DNA from 3 places in the Micromonospora arida genome. Region 2 is predicted to be linked to each of the others. Evidence: riboswitches for the same ligand, from Rfam matches in the RefSeq annotation. Region 2 holds a riboswitch; each other region holds the start of a gene.
What was found. A riboswitch is a leader RNA that binds a small molecule or an ion and turns the genes downstream of it on or off. The one in region 2 is predicted to bind cobalamin.

Region 1: it holds a riboswitch for cobalamin, as region 2 does, so the genes downstream of both, ACFYP0_RS05480 (acyl-CoA thioesterase) here and ACFYP0_RS15970 (CbtB domain-containing protein) in region 2, are expected to answer to the same signal.
Region 3: it holds a riboswitch for cobalamin, as region 2 does, so the genes downstream of both, cobN (cobaltochelatase subunit CobN) here and ACFYP0_RS15970 (CbtB domain-containing protein) in region 2, are expected to answer to the same signal.

The regions. Positions count from the first base shown of each region.
Region 1 is NZ_JBIALC010000001.1:1,177,595-1,188,118, reverse strand. It holds gene ACFYP0_RS05505 (PepSY-associated TM helix domain-containing protein) at 1-697, opposite strand, end outside; gene ACFYP0_RS05500 (copper resistance CopC family protein) at 977-1,540, opposite strand; gene ACFYP0_RS05495 (Dyp-type peroxidase) at 1,537-2,745, opposite strand; gene ACFYP0_RS05490 (copper chaperone PCu(A)C) at 2,769-3,371, opposite strand; gene ACFYP0_RS05485 (copper resistance protein CopC) at 3,437-5,536, opposite strand; cobalamin riboswitch at 5,658-5,874, shown strand; gene ACFYP0_RS05480 (acyl-CoA thioesterase) at 6,070-6,516, shown strand; gene ACFYP0_RS05475 (cellulose-binding domain-containing protein) at 6,924-8,000, shown strand; gene ACFYP0_RS05470 (ABC transporter substrate-binding protein) at 8,184-9,248, shown strand; gene ACFYP0_RS05465 (ABC transporter ATP-binding protein) at 9,169-9,849, opposite strand; gene ACFYP0_RS05460 (ABC transporter ATP-binding protein) at 9,846-10,524, opposite strand, start outside.
Region 2 is NZ_JBIALC010000004.1:395,093-405,616, forward strand. It holds gene ACFYP0_RS15950 (GH92 family glycosyl hydrolase) at 1-4,817, shown strand, start outside; gene ACFYP0_RS15955 (phosphotransferase) at 4,913-5,572, shown strand; gene ACFYP0_RS15960 (histidine phosphatase family protein) at 5,725-6,321, opposite strand; gene ACFYP0_RS15965 (CbtA family protein) at 6,318-7,088, opposite strand; gene ACFYP0_RS15970 (CbtB domain-containing protein) at 7,079-7,282, opposite strand; cobalamin riboswitch at 7,318-7,463, opposite strand; gene ACFYP0_RS15975 (amidohydrolase family protein) at 7,738-8,616, shown strand; gene ACFYP0_RS15980 (ABC transporter permease) at 8,937-9,944, shown strand; gene ACFYP0_RS15985 (ABC transporter substrate-binding protein) at 9,985-10,524, shown strand, end outside.
Region 3 is NZ_JBIALC010000001.1:567,936-578,459, reverse strand. It holds gene ACFYP0_RS02885 (metallophosphoesterase) at 1-162, opposite strand, end outside; gene ACFYP0_RS02880 (ArsR/SmtB family transcription factor) at 332-1,402, opposite strand; gene ACFYP0_RS02875 (hypothetical protein) at 1,492-2,019, opposite strand; gene ACFYP0_RS02870 (aldo/keto reductase) at 2,114-3,100, opposite strand; gene ACFYP0_RS02865 (helix-turn-helix transcriptional regulator) at 3,230-4,078, shown strand; gene ACFYP0_RS02860 (hypothetical protein) at 4,110-4,829, opposite strand; gene ACFYP0_RS02855 (RNA polymerase sigma factor) at 4,822-5,403, opposite strand; gene ACFYP0_RS02850 (hypothetical protein) at 5,531-5,866, shown strand; gene ACFYP0_RS02845 (MBL fold metallo-hydrolase) at 5,934-6,650, opposite strand; cobalamin riboswitch at 6,967-7,143, shown strand; gene cobN (cobaltochelatase subunit CobN) at 7,402-10,524, shown strand, end outside.

The DNA.
Region 1 (10,524 bases), on a different contig from region 2:
CGGTGAGCCAGATGCCGGTGGTGGCGTGCCATCCTCGGGTGCGGCGGACACCCTTACCGGTGGACAGGTCCGGCACGAGCAGGTGCCGAGCGGCGGCTCGGGCTGCGCCGCGTCGACGCCACCAGAGGATGACCCCGCCGAGCGCCATCACCCACAGCCAACTCGCGGCCAGTTCGGAGTAGTGCTCGCCCACCGTGCCCAGGTGCAGGTGGCGGTGCAGGTCGTCCAGCCAGGTGGTGATCGGCGTGGACCCGAACCAGGTGGTGAGCTGCCCCTGGGACTCGCCGGTGTACGGGTTGATGTAGACGGTGTGCTGGTTCTCGCCGAGCTCGGGCAGGGAGAACACCACCTTGGTGGTCCGGTCGCCGTCGCCGGGTTGCACTGTGGTGATGCTGCCGTCGGGGTGCGCGTTGCGCGCGGCCCCGATCTGCGCGGCCAGTGGCAGCTGACGGTCACCCACCTGGGCGACGGTCAGCTGGTCGCCGTAGAGGATCGAGTCGAGTTGCGGGGTTGTGGTGTAGGCCAGGCCGGTCAGTGCGGCGACCACCAGGAACGGGGCGACGAGGATGCCGGCGTAGAAGTGCAGCCGCAGCAGCAGCGCGCCGAACGGCGACGTGCGCCGGGCGGCTCGGGCCGGTTTCTCGGCGGTCGTGGCGGGCTCCGGCGTCGGTGCGCCGGACAGTTCAGTCAGAGACATGGTGATCCGATCGGAAGAGTCGGGAAGCACGAAGGTGTTTCCCGTACTGGTCTGGTCGCCCGGTGAGGTGTCGCGTCGGCCCTGACTGGTAGTCGGGGGAGAGACGCCGGCGGTTCCCCGAAGACGGTTCCCGATGTCAGGGCTGGTCCGGCCGGACCGTGCGGCCCTGTTCACGCTGGTCGGCGCGGATCCACTGGCGAATCAGGACGATCATGACGACGATGGCGGGCAGCTCGCCAGCGCGACGAGCGGATGGGTGAGCAGTTTCGCGAGCCGGGATCAGCGTCGGGCCGCCCGCCGCCACAGCAGCGCAGCCGTTACCAGGACGAGGAGGGCCAGCACGGCAGCCGCGACGAGTACACCGGCGCTCGGACCACCGCCGGACTCTGCCGCTGCTGCGGCCGGGGCGGGCGCTGACGCGCTGACAGCGACAACCGGCGCGACGGTGGACGTCGGATCGGCCACCGTGAACGGATAGGACCCCTGAACCGGGTGCCCGTCGACGGAGACGACCCGGTAGGCGACCGTGTATGTCCCGTTCGGCAGGGTGTCGGTCACCTGCACCGTGCTCTTCGCTCCGGTGACCACCGGTTCGCCGGTGGGAAGCTTCCGCTTGGCGGCGTCGGTGAGCACGATGGTGGTGAACGCGGGGTCGAGTCGCTGCATGAATTCGAGCGTGACCTCGGTCGGTGCGCTCGGCACTGTCGCGTCCCGAGCGGGCGTGGCCGTTCGGAGCGAGTTGTGCGCCCAGGCCGGGCTGGCCGGGACGAGCACCGCCACGAGGACGGCGAGCACCGCCGCGCCGAGTCGGACGGCTGCGGGACGGGACGGCGGCACGCTCATGCGAGCACCTGCTCGCCGATCCACCCGCCCGGTTGACATCCGGGCGGGATGGCGAAGACAGCGGACCCGATCGGCGTGGTCCACTCGTTGAGCAGGTCCCGGTCGGCCAGCCGGCGCTGGATGGGCAGGAACTGTCTTGCGATGTCGGCCTGGTACGAGGCGAAGATCAAGCCGCTGTCCGCGTGGCCCTCCGCCGTCGGCACCCCGTCGTAGTTGTAGGGCCGGCGCAGGATCTTCAACCGGTCGTCGGTGACGTGGGCGCGGGTCATGTGCGAGAAGTCGGGGATGACGGTCAGGCCGTCGGCGTCGGTGGCGGCGAAGTCGGGTTCGTCGTGTTCGGCGGTCCCGGTGAGCGGGGCGCCGGTGTCGAGCCGTCGCCCGACGGCGAGTTCGCGGTCGGTCCGGCCGAGCAGGTCCCAGGTCTCCATGTTCATGCTGATCCGCCGGAGCACCACTGTGGTGCTGTCGCGCAGCCACGCCGGGCCTTCCGGGACCCAGAGCGCGGTGTCCATGGGCGCGCCGGGTCGGGGGTTGGCGGTGCCGTCGAGCTGACCGAACAGGTTGCGTTGGGTGTGGCCGCCCGGCTCGACACCGGGGCTGCGCCGGAAGCCCTGCTGGACCCACCGCACTGTCGCGAACGGTCGGCTGTCCTTGATCAGGACCCGCTGGGCGTGGGCGACGGAGATCGCGTCGTCCGCGCAGATCTGTAGCAGCAGGTCACCGCCGGACCAGGCCGGCTGGAGTCGGTCGATGCGGAACGACGGCAGTTCGGTGACCGATGCCGGCCGGCGGTCGTCGACGCCGGCCGCCCGGTAGAGGCCCGGCCCGAAGCCGAAGGTCACTGTCAACCGTGCCGGCAGCAGCCCGAGTTCGGCCTCGGTGTCGGCCAACGCGGGTCGGCCCTGGGTGAGCCGGGCGGCGTCGTCGGTGAGCAACCGCAACATCCGGCCCAGCGCGGCCCGGTCGGTGCCGCGCCGCAGGGTGAGCGCCACGAACGACGCGTGCGCCTGCGGTTCGGTGGACACCCCCGCCTGCCGGGTGCCGTGGAACGGCTCGACCAGGCCGCCGACGCTCGCCACCGGCGTGGTGTCGGCGGAGGCCGGTGGTGGCCCGCTGCCGGTACGAGTCGTGGCGATGGCGGCACCGCCGGCCAGGGCTCCTCCGGCAGCCAGGGCTCCGCCGGTGAGCAGGCCACGCCTGCTCACCGGCCGGACGGGTGGCGTCTGCGTCACGATGACGGGCTCATGCTCATCTCCGGCGTGGCACTCACGCCGGGCATGGGCTGACCGTGCCCGGGGGCGTAGCTCTCCTGCGCGCCGGTGAACGGCTTGGCCACGGCGCTGAACTGTTGGGTCTTGCCGTCGGCGAAGGTCAGCGTGAAGGTCAACTCGTCGCCGGCCTGAACGGGCTTGGTGAGGTTCATCAGCATGAGGTGGTCGCCGCCGGGCTCCAGCGCATGCGCGCTCTTGGCCTTGATCACGATGCCGCCCTGCTTCTGCCGCATGACCATCTTCCCGTCCTTCATGGCCATCTCGTGCAGCTCCATCGGCGACAGGGAGGTCGTGGCCCCAGTCACCGTGACATCGGTGTCGCCGTCGTTGACCAGGGTCCCGAAGGCCGCCGTCATGCCCTTGTCGGCCGCCTTCACCCACGGGTCACGAATGCCGAGCACACCAGCGTCCGGGTTGGCCGGGGCCGACGCGGACGGGCCCGCCTGCGCGGTCGACGGAGAGTCGGACGACCCGCACCCGGCGGCGCCCACCGTCAGGATCGCGGCGGCGAGGATGGCGGCCGAGCGACGGCGTGAAGCGTTTGGGCTGGTGGTGCGCATGTGTTCTTCCTCCGATGGTTGCTGCTGGGAGGTTGGTCGGCCGCAGCTGGGAGAAAGTTCCGGACTCAGGGAAGGTTGATCGTGAACTCCCCGGTGTGCACCTTGCCGGCGACCTGGAAGTCGAAGAAGGCCCGGTACCGGCCTGAACTCGGTGCGGTCAGCCAGAACTTGACCGTCCCGTCGACCAGCTCCTGCTCGGGGTGGACGTGCACGTAGCCGAGGTCACCCTCACGAACCACTACCAGGTGCCCGTACGCGGCAAGGTATCGCTCCAACTGCACGGGGGTGGTGGTGTCGGCGCTGGCGACCTGGAAGTGGATCGGCGCCGTCACCCCCACCGTCGGGGTGCCGGTCATCGACACCGCGTACGGACCAGCCGTCGCCTGGGCCTGTGGCGGCGGCAGCGCGGTCGGGGTGTGCGCGCCGGGCACTGTGTGGTCGACGCCCAGCACGAGCGGCAGCGGCGTGCCGTTGGCAGCGGTGACGGAGAAGTCGGCGTAGACGCGGTACCCGCCGGGTCGGGCCAGCGTCATCGGGACGCTCCAGGTGCCGTCGGGTGCCATCGTCGGGTGCAGGTGCTGGTAGCCGGTCAGGTCACGGCCCACGACGATCATGTGCAACGGCTTGTCGTGGACGACCGCGAAGCGTGTCGCCGGCTGCCGGTCGGTGCCGACGATGCGGAAGCGGTAGTCGGCGCGTACCCCGGCGGGTTGGGTTCGTTCCAGCGGTTGCAGCGTGTACCCGCCGGCGCTGACGGTCGTCCCGGTGGCAAGCGTCTCGCCCGTTGCGCCGTCACCCCGGTGCGTGTGCGGTCCGGTGCCCTCCGGGTGTTGGTGTCCGTCGTTCGCGGACCCTGCCGGGCCGGAGGCGGGCGGACCGCCCGCCGGCTGCCGGGCGTTGTTGGCGGCCGGGCCCTCGTTGCCGCTGATGCGCGCCAATCCGAACCCGCCGAGCAGGGCCAGCACCAGGGTACCGACGAACAGTGCCAGGCTGGTGTTGCTCAGCCGGGACCCGGGCGTCGCCGTGGCCAGATCCGGGTCAGGCGATGCCCCGGAGTCGACGGGCGGTCGACTGTCCGTCGTGGCGGGGGCTTTCGCGTTCTCGTCGGTCGGAGTCGGATCGACAGCCACGCCCGTCCGAGCCACGACGACGGCGGCGTCCTTACGGGCGGCCGGCACGGCGCTGGGTCGCCGCTTACCGTCCGAGGTCTGCGTACCGCTGCCGGTCGCCGCGACGGTCCTGTCTGCTCCGGTCCTGTCACTGACCGCTCTGCCGCCGCCAGTCCTGGCAACGGCGGGCTTGCTACCGGTGGCCTTGGCGCTGGCAGTCCTGGTGCCGGCGGTCCTGGTCCCGGGACGGGTGCCGGCGCCGCGTCGAGCGGATGTCGCCGACGCGGTACGGCCCCGGCCGGCGGGTCTGCCAGTGGGGGTCGTCCGCCGACGCCAGACGACGAATCCGGCCGCCGCGGCCGCCACCGCGACCACCGCCAGGCCGACCCACGCGACCGCTCCGGGGCCGCTCTCGTCAGTCGATCCGGTCGGCGCAGCCGCTGCCGCGGACGGTGGAACCGCCGTCTCGGCCGCGACTGTCGGCACTGCCGACGCCTGCCCGGACGACCCGTGTTGCTCGGCGGTGGCCAACAGCGCCGGATCTGGCTGGGTCGACGGTGGGCTCCACCCCTTGGGCGCCGCCGTCACCGGCCCGTCGTAGCGGAAGGTCAAAGTGCCGCGTACGGGGTCGCCGTCCGAGGCGACCGACAGGTAGCTCACCGAGTACTGCCCCTTGGCCGGCAGGTGCGCGACCGCCACCGTCGCGGGGAACCCGGTCGTGTACTCGCGTGGCTCGAACTGCCCGTTGACCATGAAGTACTCGCGCACCGGCTTGTCCAGCGGCTTCGGCTCCCCGTACGACCAGCCATTGTCGACCCGGATGCCACCCGGCGCGGTGATCGTGAAGAACGCGTTGACGGCGGCCTTCTCGGTGAAGAACAGCTGCACCGACGTCAACGGCTCGCGCACCGTGGCGCCACCCGCCGGCGTGGACATCGCGAGGGTCCCGTGAGCTGCGGCGGGCTGAGCGGACGCGAGGAGAGCGACCGCCGAGGCGAGGAGGAGCGCGAGGAGGCCCGAGACCACCCGCCCAGGAATCTGAGGGTGACGACGCATCTGAATATCCTCACTGCGCTGAGACTTTTTACAAGAGGTGACGAACTTTTTCCTCACATGGCTAAAGTCGAACACCTTCCGGGTGGTAGGCCGGCCTGAGAGGCCGTCGCCCCTGGCCAGCTATGCTCCCGGTGGCGCTGGTTCGCCCGGTCATGAGCTGGCCGGGCGTCGTAAGAGGGAACCCGGTGGGAATCCGGGGCTGCCCCGCAGCGGTGAGTGGGAACGACCGCCGTCATCAGCACTGGGCCAGTGGCCTGGGAAGCGACGGCCAGTAGGGGACCGGCGTGGAGCCGGTCGGGCCCGCGAGTCCGAAGACCTGCCCGCGCCGCGTACACAACCGTGTGCGCTGCCGTCGGCCTCGCGGGTGGGCTGAGCGGGTGACGTGCCGGGCGGTGTGCGCCGGTGTGTCCTCGTCAGCGTGTGCCCGTGTTCCGGCGGTGTGGTTTCCCGAGGGACGGACTACCGCTGTGCACGACACCACCACGATCGCCGGCCGAGCGCCGTCGGCGTCGCACCTGACCCTGTCGCAGATCATGGATCAGCACCACACCAACCTGATGGGTACGGTCCACGGCGGCCGGATCCTCAACCTCATCGACTCCGTCGCTGGTGTGGTCGCCGCCCGCCATTCCGACGGGCCGGCGGTCACCGCCGCCATCGACGAGACCGCGTTCCTGCGGGCGGTGCGGGTCGGCGACGTCGTGCATGTCGACGCGCGGATCACCTGGGCCGGTCGCAGCTCGATGGAGGTCGCGGTCAAGGTGACCGCCGACCGGTGGGACCGGGCGGTGCCACCCACCGACGTGGCCACCGCCCACCTGGTCATGGTCGCCATCGACGACGACGGCCAGCCTCGTACGGTGCCGCCGCTGCTACCGGAGACCGACGGTGACCGGCGGCGGTACCGGGAGGCGGAGATCCGCCGGAAGCACCGGCTGGCGCTGCGGCGCGCGCTGCTCGACGGTGCCGAAGACGACTGACCCGGCTGGTACTACCGCTACCGGCGCCCACATCACGAGAGGGTGCACCCGCGCTGTGACTCGCAGGCTGACTGATGGCCGTCAGTCTGGTGATCTGCTCACTCGCCGGTCCACATTGCAGGCTCGCGTACCCGGCGCTCGGTTTTCTGCCGGGACTTGGCCGCCCACTTCGTTGCGTTCTTTGACGCGAAGTCGTCCAGGACCTGGCGGTCAGTCGCGGTCCAGGCGGGAAGCTGCGCTGTCCACTCTTCTGCCTGTTCGGCGCTGTGGCCGCTACCGATCAGCCATGGCGGGCTGTCCGTTGTCCTGCCGGCGGCAGGACTGCCGTGCGTGCCTTGACAGGAAGGTGGAGCAGCAGGACAGTCGAGATATTCATAGACGTCCAACTATTTACGGCGAGGTGTGCCATGCGGAAGTCGCTGACTGCTGTGGCCGCCATCGCTGTTGCCATGGTCGCGATGATGGCCGCGATCTCACACGCCAGTGCGGCGAACGCGGCGGCCGGGTGTCGGGTGAACTACGTCGTCACCAGCCAGTGGACCGGTGGCTTCCACGCCGACATCGCGGTCACCAACTTGGGTGACCCAGTCAACGGGTGGACGCTGCGGTTCGCGTTCCCAGCAGTCGACCAGCGGCTCACGCAAACCTGGAGCGCCACCTGGGCCCAGGCGGGCCAGCAGGTCAGCGCGACCAATCTGGGCTGGAACGCGACCCTTGGCACCAATGGCTCCGCGAACATCGGTTTCGTTGGCGCCTGGTCGGGCAGCAACCCCATACCAGCGTCGTTCACGCTCAACGGCGTCACGTGCACCGGCGGCGTCCTGCCCAGCGTGACGCCGACCCGGACGACCACACCGCCGGTCGCTGACTGGCCGGCGATCGTCACCTGGCTCAGCCCGACCGCCGGCGCGGTGTACACCACGCCGGGAACCGTCCCGCTGGCTGCGACCGCGACCGTGGGAGGCGGACACAGCATCACCTCGGTGTCGTTCCGGGTGGACGGCGTCACGGTGGCCCGGGGGGTGAGGACGACCGGTGACCGGTTCGAGGCGCTGTGGACACCACCGATCGGGGAGCCCGGCACCAGCACCACCTTCGTGCTGTACGTCTCGGCCGGCACCGACCAGTCGCTGTCTGGCGCTGCGCCGCCGTTGCTGGTCACGGTGGTGACGCCGGCGTCCACCGGCACCAACCACCCGCCGGCAGTGGCGTTGAGCACCCCCGGCGGGCAGACCTACTTCCTCGAGCCGACGACCGTCACGCTGGTCGCCGACGTCGCCGACACCGACCCCGGGGACCTCGTCAGCCGCGTGGAGTTGTACCTCGGGGCGACCCGGCTGGCCGTGACGCCGACCAACAGCGGACAGCGCTACCAGTTCCAGACGGCCCTGTCGGCCGGCACGTCGTCCACCTTCACCGTGCGGGTCCATGATTCCCACGGCGGTATCGGCATCTCGAACCCGCTGACCTTCACCATCCGTTAGCGCCTCGGCCCTCCGTCAAGGGCTGACCAAGGTCCTTCCACTGGCCGTCGACACGTTTGCGAGTCGGCACGCTTCCTCAGCTGGCTTCGGTGAGCATCCTGCGGCCCGGTGACGAGAAGTTCCCCTACAGCGACGGCTCGCACAAGTGGACGTGGCGCGGTCGCGCCTGGTAGGCAGGCGGTTGTGCGCATCGTTTCCCTGCTGCCGGCGGCCACGGACATCGTGGCCATGCTCGGCCTGACCGGGCACCTGGTCGGCCGTACCCACGAGTGTGACTGGCCGCCGGGGGCCCTGGCCGACGTCCCGGCGGTGACCGCGACGTCCCTGCCGGAGACCTTGACGAGCCGGGAGATCTCGGCGGCGATCGCCGGTGACGCGCACCGAGGCTCGTCGTTGTACCAGCTCCACGTCGCCATGCTGGAGCGGTTGAAGCCGGATCTGATCCTGACCCAGGATCTGTGCGACGTGTGTGCGGTCTCCTACGAGCGGGTCAACGACGCGGTTGGTCTGATCGATCTCGACACCAGGGTAATGTCCCTGGAGGCGCGGACCATCGACGGGATCCTGGACACTGTCGATGCCGTGGCCGCGCTGACCGGCACCGAAGGCAGGGCGGCGGAGATCCGAGCCGACGCCGAGCGTCGCCTCGCCGCGTTGCCAGGGCCGGTGCCCGGCGCGCCGACGGTGCTGTTCGTCGAGTGGCTCGACCCGTTGATGCCGGGCGGGCACTGGGTTCCGGAGCAGATCACCTACGCGGGTGGGCGGTCGCTGCTGCTCGGGCCGGGTGCGCACAGCACCCCGCACCCGTGGTCGGTGGTCGCGGACCTGGCCCCCGACGTGGTGGTGTTCGGGCCGTGCGGGTTCACGCCGGAGCGAACCATCGATGAGCTGTCCGTGGCGACCGCGCAACCCGGCTGGGCGGACCTGCCCGCGGTTCGTCAGGGGCAGGTGTGGGTGGTCGACGGGCCTGCCTACTTCAACCGCCCCGGCCCGAGGGTCGTCGACGGCGCGGAGATCCTCGCCGGCATCCTCGGCGGGCCGCCCCGACTCCCGCGCCCGGCGGGTGCAGCTCGACGTCGGCTGACGCTGTCGCGCCCGAGTGGCGGAGGCGGACCTCCGATGCCGATCGCCCGTTGCCCCTGGCATTCGCGACGGCCCGGAGTGCGGGTCAGGTGCGCGCCCTCGCTGCACCGGCGAGGTCGACGATCCGGTCACTCCAGTGGTCCAGCAGGGTCTGGTCGTGGGTGATGACCAGGACGCCAGCCCGCTGGGTCCGCTGGTAGTCGCGGATGACGGCGGCGACGTGCGCCTGGGTCGAGGCGTCCAGCATCGCCGTGGCCTCGTCGCAGAGCAGGTAGTCCGGCCGGTGTACGAGGGCCCGGGCGAGGCAGGCGCGTTGCAGTTGCCCGTCGGACACCGCGTGTGGCCGTCGGCCGCGCAGGTCGGCGGTGAGGCCGACGAGGTCGGCGAGTTCGGCCACCCGCTCCCGAACCGTCGCCTCGGGGGTTCGGACGGCACGTAGCGGTTCGGCGATCAGGTCGTCCAGGCTCAGCCGGGGATCGGCGGCGGCGCGCGGGCTCTGGAACAGGACGGCGACGCGGGTCCGCAGGTCGACCGGCACGGCGTACCGCACTCCGTGGACCGGCGTGCCGTCGATGCTGACCTGGCCGTGGTCCGGGCGGTGCAGGAGGGCCAGGACCCGGACCAGTGTCGACTTGCCACATCCGGACGGGCCGCGGAGTCCGACCGTCTCGTCCCGGCCGACCCGCACCGTGACACCGTCGAGCACGACCTGACGGCCGTACCCGACGGTCACCTCGTCGGCGAGCAGGTGTTCTGGACTGGTCACGTGACGGCTCCGGTGCGGATCGGGTGGTGGCAGGCGACGGTGCCGTCGTCGGCGATCGGCGTCGGCGGCGGCTGGCTCGCGCAGGTGTCGGTGCGGTGCGGGCAGCGGGGCGCGAACGCGCAGCCCGGAGGCAGCGCGGTGAGCATCGGCGGGTCGCCCGGCACCGGCCGGAAGGCACGGTCCGGCAGGGCGTCGAGCAGCGCCGAGGCGTACGGGTGGGCCGGTGCGGTGAAGAGTCGGTCGGTGTCGCGGTGTTCCACGATGCGGCTGGCGTACATGACGGCGACGGTGTCGGCGACCCGTTGCGCGGCTGCCAGGTCGTGCGTGATGAGCACGACGGCCGAGCCGTTGTCGCAGCGGCGTCTCAGCAGGTCGAGGGTGTGGTCGACCAGGGGTCGGTCCAACCCGGTGGTGGGCTCGTCGGCGATGAGCAGCGACGGGTCGGGTGCCAGCGCGAGCGCGGTGACCAGACGCTGTGCCATGCCACCGGAGAGTTCGTGGGGGTAGCGGTCGAGGTCCGCTGGGTCGAGCCCGACGTCGACAGCCAGTTGGTCGGCGTCGGCGCGGTCGTGGCCGTGCGCCCGCAGCGTCTCGGCGAGCAGTCGGCGTCCGGTGCGCACCGGGTTCAGGGCGGTGGCCGGGCTCTGCGGCACCAGCCCGACCCGGCGCCCACGC
Region 2 (10,524 bases):
GGTCGTACGCGACCAACAAGCTCTTCGACGTCACCATCCCGGTCGGGCCGAAGACCCGACTGTCGTACAAGATCTTCCCCGAGTTCACCGGTGGAGACGGCCGGTACCCGTCCACCTACACCGCCGTCGACCTGCACTTCACCGACGGCAGCTACCTGAGTGGTCGCTCGCCCGCCGACCAGCACGGCTACCCGCTCACGGGTGCCGGTCAGGGCGCCTCGAAGGTGCTCTTCGCCGACCAGTGGAACCTGGTGCAGGCCGACCTGGGCACCGTCGCGCGCGGCAAGACGATCGACCGCATCCTGCTCGCGTACGACAATCCGCAGGCCACCGGGGAGACCCGGTTCCAGGGTTGGCTGGACGACATCGAGCTGACGGCCGCGCCGGCGTCGATCGACGGCTCGAAGCTGACCAACTACGTCGACACCCGACGGGGCACCAACTCGACGGGCGGCTTCTCGCGCGGCAACAACCTGCCGATCACCGCCGTGCCGAACGGGTTCAACTTCTTCACCCCGGTGACCGACGCGACCTCCGACTCGTGGGAGTACGAGTACCACCGGATCAACAACGAGGCCAACCTTCCCATGCTCCAGGGCCTCGCGATCTCCCACGAGCCCAGCCCCTGGATGGGTGACCGCAACCAGATGTCCGTCATGCCGGTCGTCGGTGGCGGGCCGCTCACCGGTCAGCCCGCCGGCCGTGCGCTCGCCTTCAGCCACGACGACGAGACGGCGCAGCCGGACCTCTACCGGGTCAGGCTCCAGAACGGCCTGGTCGCGGAGATGTCGCCCACCGACCACGCCGGGATCATGCGGTTCACCTTCCCCACCGGGCAGCAGACCGGAAGCCTCGTCTTCCACAACGGCACGTTCACCATCGGCACGGACGGCACGTTCACCGGTTGGGTCGACAACGGAAGCGGCCTGTCGGCCGGTCGTAGCCGGATGTTCGTCTCCGGCGCCTTCGACCGGGCGCCGACGGCGTCCGCCGCGACCTCGGCCACCTTCGACCTCTCCGGCTCGCGGGAGGTGACGATGCGTCTCGCCACGTCGTTCCTCTCCGTCGACCAGGCGCGCCGTAACCTCGATCTGGAGGTCACCGGCAAGAGCTTCGACCAGATCCACGCCGCCGCCACGGCCGCGTGGAAGGACCGGCTCGGCCGGGTCGAGGTGCGGGGCGCCAACGAGTCGCAGTTGGTCACCATGTACTCGAACCTGTACCGGCTGAACCTCTACCCGAACTCGCAGTCGGAGAACACCGGCACCGCCGCCGCGCCGCGCTGGCAGTACGCGAGCCCGGTCTCGGCGCCGACCGGCGCGTCGACCCCGACCCGGACCGGCGCGAAGATCGTCGACGGGCAGATCTACGTCAACAACGGCTTCTGGGACACCTACCGCACCGTGTGGCCCGCCTACGCGCTGCTGTACCCGGACGTCGCCGCGAAGATCTCCGACGGGTTCGTCCAGCACTACCGCGACGGCGGCTGGATCGCCCGCTGGTCGTCCCCGGGCTACGCCGACCTGATGACCGGCACCAGCGCGAACGTGGCGCTGGCCCAGGCGTACCTCACCGGGGTCAAGCTGCCCGACCCGCTCGCGGCGTACGACGCGGCCGTCAAGGACGCGACCGTCGCGTCCGGGCGCAGCGCGGTCGGGCGCAAGGGCATCGAGAGCTCCCTGTTCCTCGGCTACACGCCGACGTCCACGGGGGAGTCGGTGTCGTGGGCGCTGGAGGGCTACATCAACGACTTCGGCATCGGCAACATGGGTGCGGCGCTCGCCAAGGACCCGGCCACGCCGAAGTCGGAGCGTGCCCGGCTCAAGGAGGAGTCGCGGTACTTCCTGGAGCGGGCCCGCAACTACGTCCACCTCTTCGACCCGAAGACGAAGCTCTTCCAGGGCCGCGACGCCGCCGGCAACTTCCTCGCCGGTGACCCGCTGGACTGGGGTGGCGTCTACACCGAGACCAACGGGTGGAACTTCGCGTTCACCGCCCAGCAGGACGGCCAGGGCCTGATCAACCTGTACGGCGGGCAGAAGGCGCTGCGGGACAAGCTCGACGCGTTCTTCACCACCCCGGAGAACGCCGACCGCCCCGGTGGGTACGGCGGCGTCATCCACGAGATGCTCGAAGCACGCGCGGTGCGGATGGGACAGCTCGGCATGAGCAACCAGCCGTCGCACCACATCCCGTACATGTACAACGTCGCGGGCGCGCCGGCCAGGACGCAGGAGACGGTACGAGAGATCCTGCGCCGTCTCTACGTCGGCAGCGAGATCGGCCAGGGCTACCTGGGCGACGAGGACAACGGCGAGATGTCGTCGTGGTACATCCTCAGCTCGCTGGGCATCTACCCGTTGCAGGCCGGGTCGTCCGAGTGGGCGATCGGCTCGCCGCAGTTCACCCGCATGACCGTGCACCGCAGCAGCGGCGACATCGTCGTCAACGCGCCGAACAACAGCGCGGCGAACATCTACGTGCAGGGCGTGTCGGTCAACGGCAAGAAGCAGCGCGGCCTGTCCCTGGATGTCGCGACGCTCGCCAAGGGCGGCACCATCGACTTCCAGATGGGATCCAAGCCGTCGTCCTGGGGCAGCGGCAAGAACGACGCCCCGCCGTCGCTGACCAAGGGTGACGAGGCGCCGAAGCCGTTGCAGGACGTCACCGGCCCCGGTCTCGGCACCGCGACCGCAACCGGCGGTCAGGACGCGTCGAAGCTGTTCGACGACTCGTCGACCACGCAGCTGACCTTCACCTCGGCGACCCCGCAGATCACCTGGGCCTTCCGTGGTGGCAGGCAGAAGCCGAAGTACTACACGGTCACGTCCGGGGCCGGTGCCGGCGATCCGGCGGACTGGCGTCTGCAGGGTTCCAACGACGGCCTCACCTGGACCACAGTGGACTCCCGCACCGGTCAGGTGTTCCCGTGGCGTAACCAGACCCGCCCGTACTCGATCGACAAGCCGGGACGGTTCGCGCAGTTCCGCCTCGCCGTCACGAAGACCGTCGGCGCCGCGCAGACCAACCTCGCCGAGGTCGAGCTGCTCGCCGGGGGTGACCTCGACCTCGGCGGCGGCGACATCACGGTCACCGCGGCGGACGGCGTGCACGCGAGCACCGGCGTACCCGTCTCGGTGCCTCTGGCCACCGTCACCGGCGGCGACGCCAACGGCTACCAGGCCACCATCGACTGGCGTGACGGCACGCCGGTCACCGCGGGCACCGTGACGTTGAGCTCGCGGGCCGTCTACCGCATCGCCGGGTCGCACACCTACACCACACCCGGCTACCACCAGGCGAACGTCACGGTGACCGACGGCGAAAGCCAGAGCTCCGCGACGGTCGGCGTCGAGGTGGCGTACGCCCCGGCCTCCGGCCTCACCGCCGCGTTCGACAGCGTCTGCGTCGGCGACGAAGGGGTCCTGGCGGCGGACTGTGACGCCAAGTCGTGGGCGTACTCGCGGGCCGCCCTGGCGGCCGGTGGTGTGACCCAGGGCCAGCCGCAGCAGGTTCCCGCAACGGCGCTGCGGTTCACCCTGCCGGTGATCCCGGCCGGGCAGCCGGACAACGCCACCGGCAACGGGGCGACCGTCGTCCTCGACCTTCCGCAGGACGCGAAGAGCATCTCGTTCATCGGCGCCGGAACGCAGGGCAACCAGAGCACCACCGGCACGGCGACGTTCAGCGACGGCAGCACGGCCAGCATTCCGATCCAGTTGAGCGACTGGACGCTGGGCGGCAACGCCAACGGCACCCCGTCCTACGGCAACGTCATCGTCGCCCGGACGGCGTACCGGTTGCAGGGCACGAGCCGTGACGGCGCCCAGCCGTTCCTCTTCGCCACCGCGCCGTACCAGATTCCGGCGGGCAAGACGCTGGTGTCGGTGACCCTGCCGACGCAGACCGGTGACCCCCGCTCGGCGGGTCGGATCCACGTGTTCGCCGTGGCCAACGACGGCACGCCCGCCCCGGCGCTGACGACCGCCGCCCCGAAGAACCAGACGGCCACCGCCGGGCAGGCCCTCGCGGCGAACCTCGGTGCGGTGACCGGCGGCGTTCCCGGTACGACGGGCTACCGCGCCCGCGTCCAGTGGGGTGACGGCACGGTTCCGGACGACGTGACGATCGGCGCGTCCGGCGCGATGAGCGGCCAGCACACCTACGCACGGGAGGGCACCTACACGGTGCGCGTCACGCCGTGGGACACGCTGTCGAGCAGCACCGAGTCCTTCACCGTGACCGTGGCTCGGGGCGGATCGCAGCCGGCGATCGCGCTGTCCGCGTCCGGCACCATCGCCACCGGTGGCGCGATCACCGTCAACGGCAGCGGCTTCGCCGCCGGCGAGCAGGTGACCGTCAGCGTCGGCACCGACCCGGGCCGGACCACGAAGGTCGCGGCCTCCGCGACGGGAACGGTCCGCGCCTCGGTGCCGACCTCCGGTGACGCGCAACCCGGCCGGTACGCCGTCACCGCGACGGGCGCGTCCTCGCGTACGCCGGCCACTGCCACCGTCCAGGTCACCGGGGAGCCGGAGGCGCGGACCTACCAGCCGCGGGTGGCCCTGCTGACCACCTCGGGCCCGCGCGGCACGTCGATCATGGTCGACGGTTCCGGGTTCGCGCCGAACGAGGTGGTCACGATCGCCTTCGGGACCGGACTGGCGGTCAGCACCGTGCGCGCGAACGGTGACGGCGTCATCTCCGGCGCGACGGTCAGCGTTCCGGGTGCGGCGAAGGCGGGCGCGACCAGCGTCACGCTGAACGGCGCCACGTCGGCGACGAAGGTGTCCCGACCGTTCACCGTCACCGGCTAGCACCGAGCCGGGGACAGTACAGCCGCGTGGGGCGGGCCGTGTTCAAGGCCCGCCCCACGCGTTTGTCGCGCAACCCACTGTTAGCGTCGTCTGCCATGGACGATCACGCGCTGCTCGCCTCGGGGCGCGACGCCGACGTCTACGCCCTCGACGAGTCGCGGGTGCTGCGCCGCTACCGCCAGGGCGGGGACAGCGCGCCCGAGGCGGCGTTGATGGCCTACGTCGCGGCCGCCGGCTACCCGGTGCCCGTGGTGTACGACGCACAAGGGCCCGACCTGGTGCTCGAACGACTCCACGGCGAGACTCTCCTGGCGTCGATGCTCACCGGGCGCACCGGCATCGGCGCGGCCGCCGACCTGCTCGTGGGCCTGCACGACCGCCTCCACACCCTGCCGGCCCGGGTCAGCGCCGACCCGGCGGACCGCGTCCTGCACCTCGACCTGCACCCACAGAACGTCATGGTGACCTCGCGCGGGCCGGTGGTCATCGATTGGCGCAACGCGACCGAGGGGCCGGCCGACCTGGACGTGGCCATGACCGCTCTCATCCTCGCCGAGGTGGCGGTCAGTCACGACTCGCAGCTCGCCGATCTTGCTCGGGACGGCCTCGATGTCTTTCAGCGACGCGCCGAGCCGCCCCGGGCCAGCCAACTACGACGTGCGGTGGGTCTGCGCCGGGTCGACCCCGCGCTGTCCGCCGTCGAGAAGTCCGCCCTGGGTCGCGCCGCCGCACTGGTCCACACCCGCGTGGGCTGAGGCAGAGCCGAGCGCCCAGTCGGGCTCAACGCGGTGGCAGCAGCGCGTCGATCAGGGCACGCAGCGGCCCGACCAGGTCCTGTTCGGTGGCGGAACCCAGCGGTTCCAGCCGGATCGACGACCGCAGCACCGCGACGCCGTTCGGTGCGAACTCAAGCCGCTAGCGGCGCGCCCAGTCGGAGTTGCCAGCTTGCGCCCCGGCTGGTGAGCCGGACGACCGCCAACGGCTCCACGTCCACCTGCCGGTACGTCGCCATCGGAAGGCCGAGGGCGTGCACCACCGCGACCCGGATCACCAGTGGGTGGGTGACCGCGATGACGCGTCCACCGGCTTTCTGCTGCTCGTCCAGCCAGCCGCCGACCCGATCCCGCACGGCCGTGACGGACTCACCGCCGTGCGGCGCGGACTCCGGTGCGGACAGCCAGTCGTGCAGCGCCTGCGGCTGCGATTCAGCGATCTCCTCAAGCGACCGGCCGGACCAGTCCCCGTAGTCACAGTCGGCCAACGCGGTCTCGATCGTCGGCAGCAGGCCGAAGGCGTCGGCGGTCTGTCGGGCGGCCACCGCGGGGCTGGACAGGCAGGTGGCGTTCACGCCGAGGGGCCCGCGCCGGTCCGCACCCGCCTGGGCCTGGGCGAGTGCGGCACGCAGGCCACCCTCGTCCAGGCCGTCGTCGGCGCCGCCGAAGCGGGTCCGGCGCAGAGCGGCGGTGTGACCGTGGGCGACCAGCCGGAGGCTGGTGCCGGTCATGTGCTCGGCAGTGCGGTGCCGGCCCGACGACGCCGCTCGTGGTGCATCAGGGCCGCGAACAGCAGGCCGATGCCGGTCCAGAGCACGACCTGGGTGCCGAGCGAGGCAAGTCGGAAACTCCACAGCAGGGTCGCCGGGAAGTCCGCCGGAACCTCCTGGAAGGACGGCATCACCACGTACGACACTGCCGTGACCAGCAGGAACCCGCCCACGGCCGCGGTGGCGCGCAGCCACGTAGGCGCCTGGGCGCCGACCGACCGGTAGCCCAGCGAGCCGGCCCACACGGCCACCAGCCCGAGCACCACCATCAACAGGTAGGTGACGGTCCGTTGGTTGATGGTGGCCGGGTCGCCGACCGCCGGCGGGTTCGCCGGGTACTTGAGGAACGGCACGATCACCGCGCCGAGCAGCGCCGCGCCGGCCAGCAGCAGACCGGACCGCCCGTCGTCGTCGCCGCGCCGCCGCCGGGACAGCAGGACGTACGCCGTGGCCAGCAGGCCACCCATCGCGGCCCCGAACAGGCCGGTGGCGAGGAACAGACCGCCGCGCTGACCCGTCCGGCCGACCAGGGCGTCCTCGTGATCGTGCGCGCCTGCGGCGGGCGCGGCGTGCGTCGCCGCCTCCTCGATGGCGATGGCTGCCTCGACGTGCGGTTCGCCAGCGACGTACGCGAACGTCCCGGCGATCAGGCCGGCGATCAGGCCGGCCAGCAGCCCGCGAACGAGGACGGCGACGAACGGGGGAGTGGTGGTGGTGTTCAGTGGCACGGGACACCCAGCAGGTGCCTGCCGTCGTGCATCAGCTCGTGCAGGTACATCCCGCTGCGGGACACCGCCCCCTGGTCGAAGGCGACGAGGTACGCCAGCAGGGTGAGCACGGCAACGGTCGCCAGGACCGGCCACAGTAGACGGACACTGCCAGCGGGGTGCACCACCGGCTGGCTGGAAGCGGAGCTGGACATGAATACACGAACCTCCCCAGGGATGACGCGTCCCCATCGCAAGGCTGCGGACGACCGAGCGTCCTGGCTCGCGGCCCCCAGTTGTGGTTGGGGAACCGCTCACAGTGGCGCGACCGCGCCGGATTCACACCGGCTTCCCTCGCGTCGCCGCAGATAGTGGGTCGACGGTAGCGGTGCCGCCTCAGACGGTCAACCCGGACCCCGCGCCCCGACCGCGTCCGGATGCCGGCACGTCAGCGAGGCGCCCCAGCCGCAGGCGCCGGTGGATTCGTCAGACCAAAAGGCGACACTGCGGGGAGCTGGTCGTGGCGCGCGTTCCGGGATTCAACAACAGTCTGTTACCGCTAACATGGTCAACCTGCCAGATCGACTCTGTGGCTCCGGGTTGACCCGGAGGGCTCGATCAGCGGCTGGGCGGGGTGTGGAGTGAACGAGAAGGCGCCGGGACGGGTCCGGTGACGACCGGCGAGGTCGCGCGACGGCCGGGCATCGTCGACGCGCATCATCACCTCTGGGTCCGGGCGCGGCACCCACAGCCCTGGATCGACCCGCACACCATGGCCGCGATCGACGACGACTTCACGCCGGTCGAGCTCGCCCCGGCGACCCGGGCCGCCGGGGTCACCCAGACCGTGGTCGTCCAGTCCGTCGCCGTTCGGTCGGAGACGCCCGAGCTGCTCGGCATCGCGGCCGACGATCCCCTCATCGCCGGGGTCGTCGGCTGGGTCGACCTCACCGCCGCCGATGTCGACCGTCGCCTCGCCCGACTACGCAGGGCGCGCGGCGGCCAACGGCTGGTCGGGATCCGCCACCCGGTCCAGTCCGAACCGGACCCGACCTATCTCGACCGCCCCGACGTGCGGCACGGCATCGCCGCGGTCGGTGCCGCCGGCCTCGCCTTCGACCTCCTGGTGCACCATCGTCAGCTGCCGGCGGCCGCCCGGCTCGTCCGCGACCTGCCCCAGGTGCGGTTTGTCCTGGACCACCTCGGCAAGCCCCCGCTCGGGCGCGCCGATCTCGATGACTGGCAGCGCGACCTGCGGGCGCTCGCGGCTGAGCCCAACACGACGGCGAAGCTCTCCGGCCTGGTGACCGAGGTGGACGGTGGGTCCTGGACGACGGCCGACCTGCGGCCCGCAGTCGAGCACGCCCTGGACGTGTTCGGGCCGGATCGGCTGATGTTCGGCTCGGACTGGCCGGTGTGCCTGCTCGCCACCTCGTACACCCGCTGGGTCACCGTCCTCGATGACCTGCTGGACCCGCTGACCGACGACGAGCGGGCCGCGATCTGGCGCCAGACCGTCAGCCGGGTCTACCGGTTGGCCCCGTCCTGAGGCGGCAGCGCCTTCCCAACTGGGGACATAGCATGTTATCGATAACATGCTGACGGCGGCAGCGATGTCGATTTGATCGGACGTATGCCTTCGACTGTGCAGGTAACGATGGCAAAACATGCGCGCAAGACCTTGGCAACATGCGTGAATGCGTGGCAAGGTAACGCCTGATCGTGGGAAACATCAGACCTATCTCCAAGGGATGTGTGGCTACCTAGCCGCACCACCGTTAAAGCGGGGTCGGTCGCTCACAGGCGTTCGGCTCGTCGGCGGGTCCCCGTCGGACGCCGGCGCCGCGCTTGGGGAGGTCAGGTCCGACGATGAGTAGCGCCGAGGCAACCGCCGGCACACAGCGCGGCGAACTCAGCGACTGGTTCCGGGAACGGATCTCCCACGCCGTCTCCGAGTTCACCGCCGCGACCGCGCTGGTCGTTCTGTTCATCGCCTTGACCTTCGCGAGTCCCTACTTCCTGACAGCGGACAACCTCTTCAACATCGGGGCCCAGACGGCGGTGATCGCCATCATCGCCACAGCCCAGACGATGGTCATCATCACGAAGGGCATCGACCTGTCCGTGGGGTCGGTCGCGGCGCTCGCCGGCGTGTTGGGCGCGATGGTCGTGCGCGACCTCGGCTTCTCGCTCTGGGCGGCGACGGCGGTCGCGATCGGCGTCGGCGCGCTGGCCGGGCTGTTGAACGGCCTGCTGGTGACGGTGGCCCGGATTCCGCCGTTCATCGCGACACTGGGGACGATGTCCGTGGGTCGCGGCCTGGTCTTCATCATCACCGGAGCAGTCGGCGTGTACGGCCTGCCGCGGTCCTTCCAACTGCTCGGCAACGGGCAGATCCTCGGCATCCCGTTCGCCGTGGTGATCACCGTCCTGGTCGCCGTCGGGGTCGCCTTCCTGCTCTCCCAGACCCGCTTCGGTCAGTACACCTACGCGATGGGCTCCAATCTGGAGGCGGCCCGCCGCTCCGGCATCCGGGTCGGGCGGCACCTGACCGGGGTGTACGTCCTGGCCGGCGTGCTGGTCGGGCTGGGCGGCATGATCGCCGCGTCCCGGGTCAACTCCGGCCAGCCCAACTACGGGATCTCGCTGGAACTCGACGTCATCGCCGCCGCCGTCATCGGCGGAGCCAGCCTGTTCGGCGGGCAGGGCCGGATCGTCGGGACCATCATCGGCGCGTTCCTCATCGCCCTGGTCCGCAACGGCGCCGTCCTGCTCGACATCAGCATCCACTACCAGCAGGTGATCGTCGGCGTGATCATCTGGGCCGCCGTCTACTTCGACCAGTACCGCCGCCGGCGGCTGGAATCACGGGGTTGACATGCCATTCCGAGAGTCCGAACGAGGAAGGACACACACCATGGCACACACCACCACCAGCCGGCGGACGCGAGGACGACTCCTGCGCGCGCAGGCCATCCTGGCCGCGGCCGCGGCGACCGCCCTGCTCAGTGCCTGCGGCGGGGTCGAGGTCCGTGACGGCGGCGACGGCGCGACCAAGGACGCGAGCGGCCCGTTGAAGCTCGCCGTGGTACCCAAGGCGGTCGGGGCCGACTACTGGAACACGGTCAAGGCGGGCGCCGAGTGCGCCGCGCAGCGCGCCGGGGACGTCACCGTCCAGTGGGACGGGGTGACCACCGAGACCGACGTCGAGGGCCAGGTCAACCTGATCCAGAACTTCGTCACCAAGAAGGTCGACGGCATCGTCTACGCGGCGACCGACTCCAGCGCGCTGGCACCGGCGACCGACAAGGCGCTCAGCGCCGACATCCCGGTCGCCATGATCGACTCTGGCACCAGCCCGCAGCCGTCGAACGTGCCCCTCTTCGCCACCGACAACCGCGCGTCGGCGACCGAGGCGGCGAAGCTGCTCGCCACCGAGCTCGGCCCCGGCAACCAC
Region 3 (10,524 bases), on a different contig from region 2:
GATACCGTCCGGGCCCCGATCGACGTAGTCGCCGAGCAGCCACAACCGCGCGCCACCCCCGGACCAGTGCCCCGTGCGGTCGACGAGCCCGGCCTCGTGAAGTGACTCGCGGAGTTCGGACCGGTGACCGTGGATGTCCGCTGCCACGTACAGCGGCGTCATGCCGCCGCCAGCTCACCCAGGTGGGTTGCCGCATGCGCGCCCCGGACCACCTGGAACCGGTCCCGGTCGGCGGCCAACCGCCGCATCGTCTCGTCGAGCGTCACCATGGCCGCCACGGTAGGGAGCACCGTCGGCCGGTGGCCAATGCCTGCACGTCTTCGGCAGGGAATCAGCGACGGAGCACGTCGAGCAGGTCGGCGCCTATCGTCTGGATGGCGGACGCCTCCAGCGAGTAGCGGACAAAGTGCCCAGCCCGCTCCGCGCGAACCAGTCCAGCGAGGCGCAGGGCGGACAGGTGCTTGGTCACCGCGGTCTCATCGAGCTGCCAGAGCCGGGCGATCTCCCGCGCTGACCTGGGCTCGACCGCGATCGCGCGGCACACCTCCAGACGCGCCGGATGAGCGAGCACGTCGAGCCGCCGCAGGGTCAGTCGCCGGTCGGCCGCACGCTCCGGCGGTGGAAACGGGTAATGCACCACCACCGGACGGCCCGCCTCATCGGCGACGTACACGTGTGGGGTGCCGAAGACGGTGGGGATCAGCACCAGCCCACGGTCGGACACCGCCAACGACTTGCTCTGCACCTTGTCGATGCTGACGCGGCCGTCTTCAGCGATGGCCACCGCAGGAGACAAGCCAGACAACGCGGCCCGGGGGCCGCCGCGCGCACCCATTCGCGATCGCGCCTGAACCTCACCAGTCAGCGCGGGCTCGATCCGGCGCCACTCGGCCGCGAAGAAGGCCGACCAGCAGCCCTCCAGAATGTCGACCACCGCGGCCTGCGCGGCGGCGGGCTTCTCCAGGAGCAGCCGCACCGCCCGCGTCGCCCCCGCTCCCCGCGCCCGCGACAACGCCATCAATTCGGCACCCACGCGGTGGTCGGCCACGTCGGCGGATCGCCCGCCCACCCGCAGCAGCGGCCGAAGCATCGCAGCGGCGAACTGCGCGGGAGGCATGCTCCGGAGCGCCGTCACCGCTTGGACCCAATTGAGAGCCGGCGGCAGCGTTGGATCCGCGAACACGGTCGCGCGGACCGCTCGAACCGCGAACGACCATGCGCTCAGCTCCGCGGCCAGGTCGTCTGGCAGCTCACCGAGGACCCGCTCCGCCCACTTCGCGCGCTCCGGGTGGTGCTCGGTGCCGACCAGCACGTGCCACGCCCAGGCCAACTCCACCATCGGCGACACCGCGAACGTCAGCGCCGTGGCCCGACCCGCAGGAAGCTGAAAGGTGATCGGCACGACCACACCCTAAGCGGCGGTGGCGGCAAGGACGGGCCGGGACGTCGCCGGTTCCGCACGGCCCCAGGCACCGCGCCGACCGGTGTAGCTCAGGGGGCGTAAACCAGGTCCATCGTGTCGGTGTGCCCGGACCAGCGCAGGTCGAGGCGCCAGCAACCGGCCTGGGGCAGGTCGATGATCGACGGACCGGGGCCGCCGGGGACCTCCCGGATCACCCGGGTGTCGGTGCCGTCCAGCCTCGCGGTGATCACCAGGGTCGCCGGCGCGGTGGGGTCGGGGGAGGTCGTGGCGGCGCGGGCCACCCACAGGATCTTGTTGTTCGACCCGTCTTCGCGGACCTGCCGCAGCGGGTGGGCGAACAGCACCGCCACGATGTCACCCTTCGCGCCGAAGACGTGCGGCACCCGCGCGTCCCCGCTGAAACCGGCGTCCGCCCAGTCGGGCAGGGAGCCCGTCTCCACCCGCGTCGCGCAGGCGGTCGCGGTGCTCGCCGAGGTGGCCGCACCCGCCGTCGGCGCCGCGCCGCTGGTCGTGGTGGTGCACCCCGCCAGCAGGACCACCGAGGATGCCAGCATCAACCTGCCCCAGGAAACCATCTCGCCCCTTCCGGTACCCACCGACCACTCGTCGCATCTTTCCGACACCGCTCGGCCCCGCTGGGTTCCTGGTGCCTCGTCTTGGACTACCCGTTCAAGGCCGCATGACGAGGCACTAGTTACCGACGCCGAGGCTCGACATGAACGCCGCCGGGTAACGGTCACCGCGCGCGGCACCCTTCGGCACGGCCGCCTCGATCTCTTCGAGATCATCGGCCGACAGCTTCACGTCCAGGGCCGGCAACGCCTCGGCCAGCCGCTGCCGGGTGCGCGCACCGACCAGCGGAACGATGGACGGGTCCTGCGCCGCCACCCACGCGATCGCCAACTGCGCCACCGTGCACCCCTTCGCGTTCGCGGCCCGGCGCAATGCCTCCACCAGGGCGAGGTTGTGCGACGCGTTCTCGGCGGAGAAGCGGGGACTGTGGTTACGCGGATCGTCCGCCCGCCCCGGCACCCAGTTCCCCGAGAGCAGGCCACGGCTCAGCACCCCGTACGCGGTCAGCCCGATGCCCAGTTCCCGCAGCGTGGGCAGCACGTCGGCCTCGACCGCCCGCGACAGCAGCGAATATTCAATCTGAAGATCAGCAACCGGATGTACGGCGTGCGCCCGCCGGATGGTCTCCGCGTCAACCTCGGAGAGCCCCATATACCGCACATAACCGGCGTCGATCATCTCCTTGATCGCGCCGATCGTGTCCTCGATCGGCACCGACCGGTCGAGCCGGGCCGGCCGGTAGATGTCCACGTAGTCGACGCCGAGCCGGGTCAGCGAGTAGCTCAGGAAGTTCCGCACCGAAGCCGGGCGGGAGTCTTGACCGGCGAACCGCATGCCCGGCCCCACCTGCTGCCCGAACTTCACACTCAGCAGATAGCTGTCCCGGTCGCGTCCCCGCAACGCCTCCGACAGCAGCAGCTCGTTGTGCCCCATGCCATAGAAGTCACCGGTGTCGACCAGCGTGACCCCCGCGTCCAGCGCGGCCCGTACGGTGGCGATGCTCTCCTCGCGATCGGCCGGGCCGTACGCGCCCGACATACTCATCGCCCCCAGCCCCACCGCGGAAACCTTCGGCCCCTTGTTGCCCAGACTGCGTGTCTGCATCGAAACTCTCCCTCATCGGTTGATCTCGGCTCCAGCCTGCGCCGCTTTCCCGCCCGCCGGCAGCGGAGCGCATATCGTGGGAGCGCCGCTCCCTGGCTCGGTGCCCGGTCCCTGGGGCAGCATGGAGGCATGCAGCGTGAGCAGCTCGCCGACTTCCTGCGGCGCCGGCGCGAGGCCATCCGCCCCGCCGAGGTCGGCATCGCCGACGGGCCCCGCCGCCGCACCGCCGGCCTGCGCCGCGAGGAGGTCGCCATGCTCGCCGGCATGTCCGTCGACTACGTCGTCCGCCTTGAGCAGGGCCGTAGCAGCCAGCCGTCGACCCAGCTGCTCGGTGCCCTGGCCCGGGCCCTGCGCCTGACCGACGACGAGCGAAGCCACCTGTTCCACCTGGCCGGCCACCAGCCGCGGCCCGCCGACGGCATCGCCCGCCTGGCCCGGGCCGGCCTGGTCCGCCTGCTCGACCTGGTGGGCGACACCCCCGCCATGGTCCTGTCCGACCTCGGCGAGGTCCTGGCGCAGAACCGCATGTCGATGCTGCTCACGGGCGACCACACCGGGCTGACCGGCGACCGCCGCTACGTCGCCTACCGCTACTTCACCGATCCGGTCATCCGCGACCTCCACGGCCCCGAGGAATGGCAACGGCACGCCCGCCAGCAGGTCGCCGACCTGCGCGCGGTGGCCGGCCGGCGGGCCGGCGACCCGGCCGTGACCGGCCTGATCGAACGGTTGCGGGCTGCGAGCGACGACTTCCGGCGGCTGTGGGCCGAGCACGAGGTGGCGGTGCGCCGGGCCGACCGCAAGACGTTCATGCACCCGCGCGTGGGCCGCATCACGATGGACTGCGAAACCCTGGTCACCCCGGACCTCGGCCAGCAACTGCTGGTGCTGACCCCGGCCGACGCCGAGGCCCGGGAGAAGCTTGAGCTGCTGCGCGTGCTGGGGGTCGAGGAGTTCCCGGCCGAGTTGCCTCACTGACTGTGCCGCGGCCACGTTCACAGACGCGGCACTAGTGCAGTGAACGCGCGATCTCGATCGCCTCGGCCTTGGTGAGGGTGCCCTCAAGCCGGTAACTCACGTCGTTGTCCTGCCAGATCAGGGTCGAGCCGGCAAGTCGGGCGGTCTCCCGGCGGATCCCGCCTGCCCGGTCCACGTAGGACAGGACGTGTGGACCGTCGACCCAGACGGCGAAGTCGCCGTTGACCTGGACCCAGTTCGCGCCCGGCGGGGTGACCTCCTTGTGGAAGGCCAGGTCGAGGTGACCGTCGAACGCGTCGACGCGCAGCGCGCCCCCGTCGTAGAGCAGCGTCGCCACCCGGAACCGGCCGGTGGCGTCCGGGTCGGCGACCAGCACCTGCTCGGGCGTGCCCAGCATCGCCGGCAGGCGGATCGGAAACCGCAACGACCGTTGGGCCTCGTCCAGGGCGACGGTCCGCTGCCCGGGCAACGGCGACGCGGTGCCGCCGGGCGGCGTCGGGGCGGGTGAGGTGGCGATGCTGACCCCGGCGAAGCGCAGCAGCCCCGTGACGACGTCGGCGATCGCGGCCCGCGTCGGCGGCAACAGCGCCACCAGCAGGGCGACGAGCGCCACCGCGGCGAGCGACCGCCACCGGCGCCGCCGGGGCGCGGGCGTGCCGAGTCGTACGCGGACGCGGGCTGTCACGTCGGGCGGATCGGGGGTGTCCAGCCAGGCGGACAGGTCGCGCAGTTCCCGTTCGAGGTCACCCATGCCGGACCTCCTCACGGTCGAGCAGCCCGCGAAGTTTCGCCAGCGCCCGGGACGTACGCGACTTCACAGTGCCCCGGGGCCAGCCCAGAGCCGCCACCGTCTCTTCCTCGGTGAGATCGAGGAAGAACCGGCAGACGATCACCTCGCGGTCCCGTACCGGCAGTTGTCGCAGGGCATGCACCAACGACGCCCGGCGCTCCCCGGCGAGGACCCCGCCGACCGCGTCGTCCTCGGCGATCTCGGACGTCGGGTCCGCTGCCGCTGCCCGCAGGACGAGCCCGTCGCGCCGGCCACGGGAGCGGTGCAGGTTGCGGGTCTCGTTGGCGACGATCGCGAGCAGCCACGACCGGAAGGACGCGTCACCCCGGTAACGGGACAGCTTCCGGTACGCCTTCACAAACGCCTCCTGGATGACGTCCTCGGAGTCCGAGCCCGCGCCGAGCAGCACCGCGGTCCGGTACGCGGACGCGGTGTGCCGGGCCACCAGGAGGTTGTACGCCTCCAGGTCGCCTGCCCGAGCGCGGGTGACGAGCGCCTCGTCGTCCAGGGGAGCCTCCGTTCGGATCACACTCATGACACCGCCCACCCGCCGCGGGTTCCACCCGGATCTCCCGGCGTAGGTCAGCTCTCTCCCATCCGGCGTGCAGCGTATTGCCAGCAATCGGTGCTGCACTGGAGGGACGTCGAGGAGAGGGGCGGGCATGAGCTGGTTCAACCGCCGATCACGGGGTGCCGAGGCGACCCCGACGAAGCTGGACCGGGAAGCGACCCGCGACGACCTCGCGGCGCTGGAGGCGTTCGTGGCCACCCGGCGCGGGGTGGAGTTCTACCTGGAACCGGAGACCACCGCGACGGACACCACAGTGGTGGCGATCGCCCACGACGGCGAGTGGATCCGCCGCCGTACCGGAACACCCCGTGCGGCCGGGGCCATCGCCCGCAAGCACGCGGTGCCGCTGTACGAGGCGGCGCGTACCGGTTACCCGGAACGGATGCGGACCTGGAGCCGGGCCCACCCGGAACGCCACGCCCGCTGAGGCCAGCTCAGTGCGGCTGGGCCGGCGCGGGTTCGTGGAGAACGTTGCGGGGGCGTTGCCGCCTGGATCAGGCGCCCTCGACGGCTGAGCGGGCCTGCTCGACCGTCATCGGCTCGGCGTGGCTGGAGACGTACCACTGGTAGGTGTCGTCGAGCAGTCGCCGGACCAGGCCGAGGTCCAGGTCGTCCTCCGGCCGACGCAGGTGCGCCGGCGGCGGGTAGAAGCAGTCGCCCAGCAGCATCACTCCCGAGTCGGGCACCAGCACCACTGCCGAATCCGGTGCGTGCCCGCCGCCGACGTGGCGTAGCCGAACTCCGACCGGCAGCTCGTCCACGTCGGCGAAGGTCCGGGTCGGCGGCAGGATGGCGAAGTCTTCCCAGGACGCCATCGCGCGTGCGCGGGCTTGAAAGCTCGGGCGCAGGCGGGGATCGGCGCGTACCTGCTCGTGCAGGTAGCGGTGGCTCCACGGCCGGGCGGCCTCGGCGCGCAGCAGCGACACGGCCGTCTCGTGCCCGACGATCTCCACCCCGGGCCAGGCGCAGGCGCCCCACACGTGGTCCCAGTGATGGTGGGTGTAGACCAGCCAGCGCGGCTCCGGTAGCCCGGCGGCGGCCAGCGCGGCCTGGATCTCGCGGGCGTGCGCGGGGCTCTGCCCGGCGTCGATCATCACACTGCCGCGTTCGTCGGCGACGACGGCGACGCCGGCCTGGACCGCCTCCGGGTCGGGATCGCCCGGGCAGAGCCAGACCCGGCCGGCCAGGTGGTGGAACTGCGGGGCGACCAAGGTGATCGACCTCCGAGATTGATCACGGACACTGGTGTGGCGTTCGCCGATCCTAGGCGAGGGTGTCGCATGCCACCGTCCCCTCAGACGATCGGCGCAGGCCAGGGTAGGTGCTACCCCCCTTTGCTCTGCTTACCTATATGCACCGGGCACGGAGCGTCACTGGCGCCTATAGGTAAGCAGAGCAAAGGACGTCCGGCATTGATCTGGGGCATTGCGCTGTGCGGAGTCGCGCTCGCAGCAATCGCTGAAGCTCGATGAGTGCCGTCCGCCTGGCGGGGCCGGACCGGCGTTGACCGGCGGCGCGGCGGTGTGGCAGCATTCGCGGCCTGACGGCAGTGAAGGAAGTCGGTGCGAATCCGACGCGGTCCCGCCACTGTCACCGGGGAGCGATCCCCCCTCGTGAGTCACGGCCGTGTGTCTGCGGTTGGAAGGCCGGGGGAGAGCGTCGATCCGGAAGCCAGGATACTTCGGCCGTCGGGACGTACCCCAGGGCGTGGACACCCGAGGAGGACCCGATGACGCACGGCGTCTCATTCATCGACGATTATCGTCGTATTGCGCTCCAGGCAGTGCATTCCAAGGACACCGGCCACCGGCACCGCTGAGCTGATCGCCCGGCGCTGACCGTCCCCGACCCATGCGTCGGTGCGCCGTTCGCTCGGGCCGTCGTACCGGCTGACGCCGTACCCACCCGCATCGTCCCGGTCGCCCCCGTGAGGGCCCAGGGCGTCACTCTCCGGAGCCTGCCGTGCGCATCCTGCTGCTCTCCACCGCCGACACCGATCTGCTGGCCGCCCGCGCCAGCGGTGCCGACTACCGGTTGGCCAACCCCGCCCGAGTTGCCGCCGACGAGGTGCCCGCCCTGCTCGACGGGGCCGCCCTCGCCGTCGTACGCCTGCTCGGCGGTCGGCAGGCGTGGCCGGACGGCCTCGCCGCCGTGCTCGCCACCGGCGTGCCGACGATCGTGCTCGGGGGTGAGGCGCTGCCCGACGCGGAGCTGATGGCGATCTCCACAGTGCCGTCCGGGGTCGTCACCCAGGCGCTGGCGTACCTGGTCGAGGGCGGACCGGACAACCTGGCGCAGCTGGCCCGGTTCCTCTCCGACACGGTGCTGCTCACCGGCGAGGGGTTCGCCGCACCCGCGCCCACCCCGGCGTACGGCGTGCACGGCGAACACCCCGCCGACCCGGATCGGCCCACAGTGGGAATCGTCTTCTACCGGGCGCACGCCCTCGCCGGCAACACCGGATTCGTCGACGTGCTCGCGGACGCGGTCCACCAGGCCGGCGGCAACCCGCTGCCGATCTTCTGCGGCTCGCTGCGCGGGCTGACCGCGGGCGCCGGCCCACTCGGGCTCTTCGCCCGCTGTGACGCGCTGCTGGTCACGGTGCTCGCGGCCGGCGGTGCGGTCGCCGCGGACGCCTCCGGTGGCGGCGACGAGGACGCCTGGGACGTGGGCGTGCTGGCCGCCCTGGACGTGCCGATCATCCAGGCGCTCTGCCTGACCAGCACTCGGGAGCAGTGGGCCGGCAGCGACGCCGGGTTGTCCCCACTGGACGCCGCGATGCAGGTGGCCATCCCCGAGTTCGACGGCCGGATCGTCACAGTGCCGTTCTCGTTCAAGCAGATCGACGCGGACGGGCTCTCGGTCTACGCCGCCGATCCCGAGCGGGCCGCCCGGGTCGCCGGGATCGCGGTGCGCCACGCCCGGCTGCGGTACGTGCCGCACGCCGACAAGCGGGTCGCCGTGGTGCTCAGCTCGTACCCCACCAAGCACTCCCGGGTCGGCAACGCCGTCGGGTTGGACACCCCGGCCTCGGCGGTCCGGCTGTTCGCCGCGCTGGCCGAGGCCGGCTACTACCTGGGTGACGCGCCACCGCCCGACGACGGCGACGCGCTGATCCACGCGCTGATCGCCGCCGGTGGTCACGACGTGGAGTGGCTCACCCCGGGGCAACTGGCCGCCGCCGAGGCCCGGATACCGGGGCCGACGTACCGGCGCTGGTTCGACCAGGTCCCGGCCGAGCTGCGCGAGCGGATGCGGGAGCACTGGGGTGAGCCGCCGGGCGAGCTGTACACCGACGGCGGCGACATCGTGCTCGCCGGGCTGCGCTTCGGCAACGTGGCGCTGCTGATCCAGCCACCCCGCGGCTTCGGGGAGAACCCGATCGCCATCTACCACGACCCGGACCTGCCGCCGAGTCACCACTACCTGGCCGCGTACCGCTGGTTGACCGCGCCGGCCGCGGACGGCGGCTTCGGCGCGGACGCCGTGGTGCACCTGGGTAAGCACGGCACCCTGGAGTGGCTGCCCGGCAAGGGCCTCGGCCTGGCCGCCGACTGCGCCCCCGACGCGGTCCTCGGCGACCTGCCGCTGGTGTACCCGTTCATCGTCAACGACCCCGGAGAGGGCACCCAGGCCAAGCGGCGGGCACACGCCGTGGTCGTCGACCACCTGGTCCCGCCGATGGCCCGCGCCGAGACCTACGGCGACCTGGCCAAACTGGAACAACTGCTCGACGAGTACGCGACAGTGCAGGCCCTCGACCCGGCCAAGGTGCCCACCGTACGGGCCCAGATCTGGGACCTGGTGCGCGCCGCCGAGCTGCACCACGACCTGCACGCCGAGGCGATGCCCGACGCGGACGACTTCGACGACTTCGTGCTGCACCTCGACGGGTACCTGTGCGAGGTCAAGGACGTGCAGATCCGCGACGGGCTGCACATCCTCGCCGACGCGCCCACCGGCGAGCCCCGGGTCAACCTGGTCCTCGCGGTGCTGCGCGCCCCGCAGATCTGGGGCGGCGCCCGGGCCCTGCCCGGCCTACGGCAGGCGCTCGCTGCCGCGTACTCCCTCGACGAGCAGGAGCTGCTCGCGTCGCCGGGACAGCGACTGGCACTGCCCGCGGCGCTGACCGACGTGGTGGACGGGCCGGCCGGCACCGCCGCCGACGCGATCGACCTCATCGAGGCCCTCGCGCGGCGGCTGGTCGTCGGCATGGAAACCCTGGAATGGGCCGTGGACACGGTCGACGCCGTGGTGACGGAGGTGACCGGTCGGTCGATCCCGGACGTCGCCGCGGTGCTGCACTTCGCCGCCACCGAGCTGGTGCCCCGACTGGACCGGACCACCGACGAACTGACCAACACCCTCGGGGCGTTGGACGGCAGGTTCGTGCCGCCCGGCCCGTCCGGCTCACCCACCCGCGGCCTGGTCAACGTGCTGCCCACCGGCCGCAACTTCTACTCCGTCGACCCGAAGGCCATCCCCAGCCGCAACGCCTGGGACGTCGGGGTGGCCCTCGCCGACTCGCTGCTGGCCCGGCACCTCGCCGACACCGGGGCGTACCCCCGCTCGGTGGGGTTGACCGTGTGGGGCACCAGCGCGATGCGGACCCAGGGCGACGACATCGCCGAGGTGCTCGCGCTGCTGGGCTGCCGCCCGGCCTGGGACGACAGGTCCCGACGGGTGACCGGCATCGAGGTGGTGCCGACCGCCGAGCTGGGCCGCCCGCGCGTCGACGTCACAGTGCGCATCTCCGGGTTCTTCCGCGACGCGTTTCCGCACGTGGTGGCGCTGCTCGACGACGCCGTCCGGCGGGTCGCCGCCCTGGACGAGCCGGACGAGGAGAACTACCTGCGGGCGCACGTCGCCGCCGACCTCGCCGAGCACGGCGACGAGCGGCGGGCCACCGCCCGGATCTTCGGCTCCAAGCCCGGCGCGTACGGCGCTGGGCTGCTGCCCCTGATCGACGCCCGGACCTGGCGCAGCGACGCCGACCTGGCCGAGGTGTACGCGGTGTGGGGCGGCTACGCGTACGGCCGGGGCCTGGACGGGCGGGAGGCGCGCGCCGACATGGAGCGCTCGTTC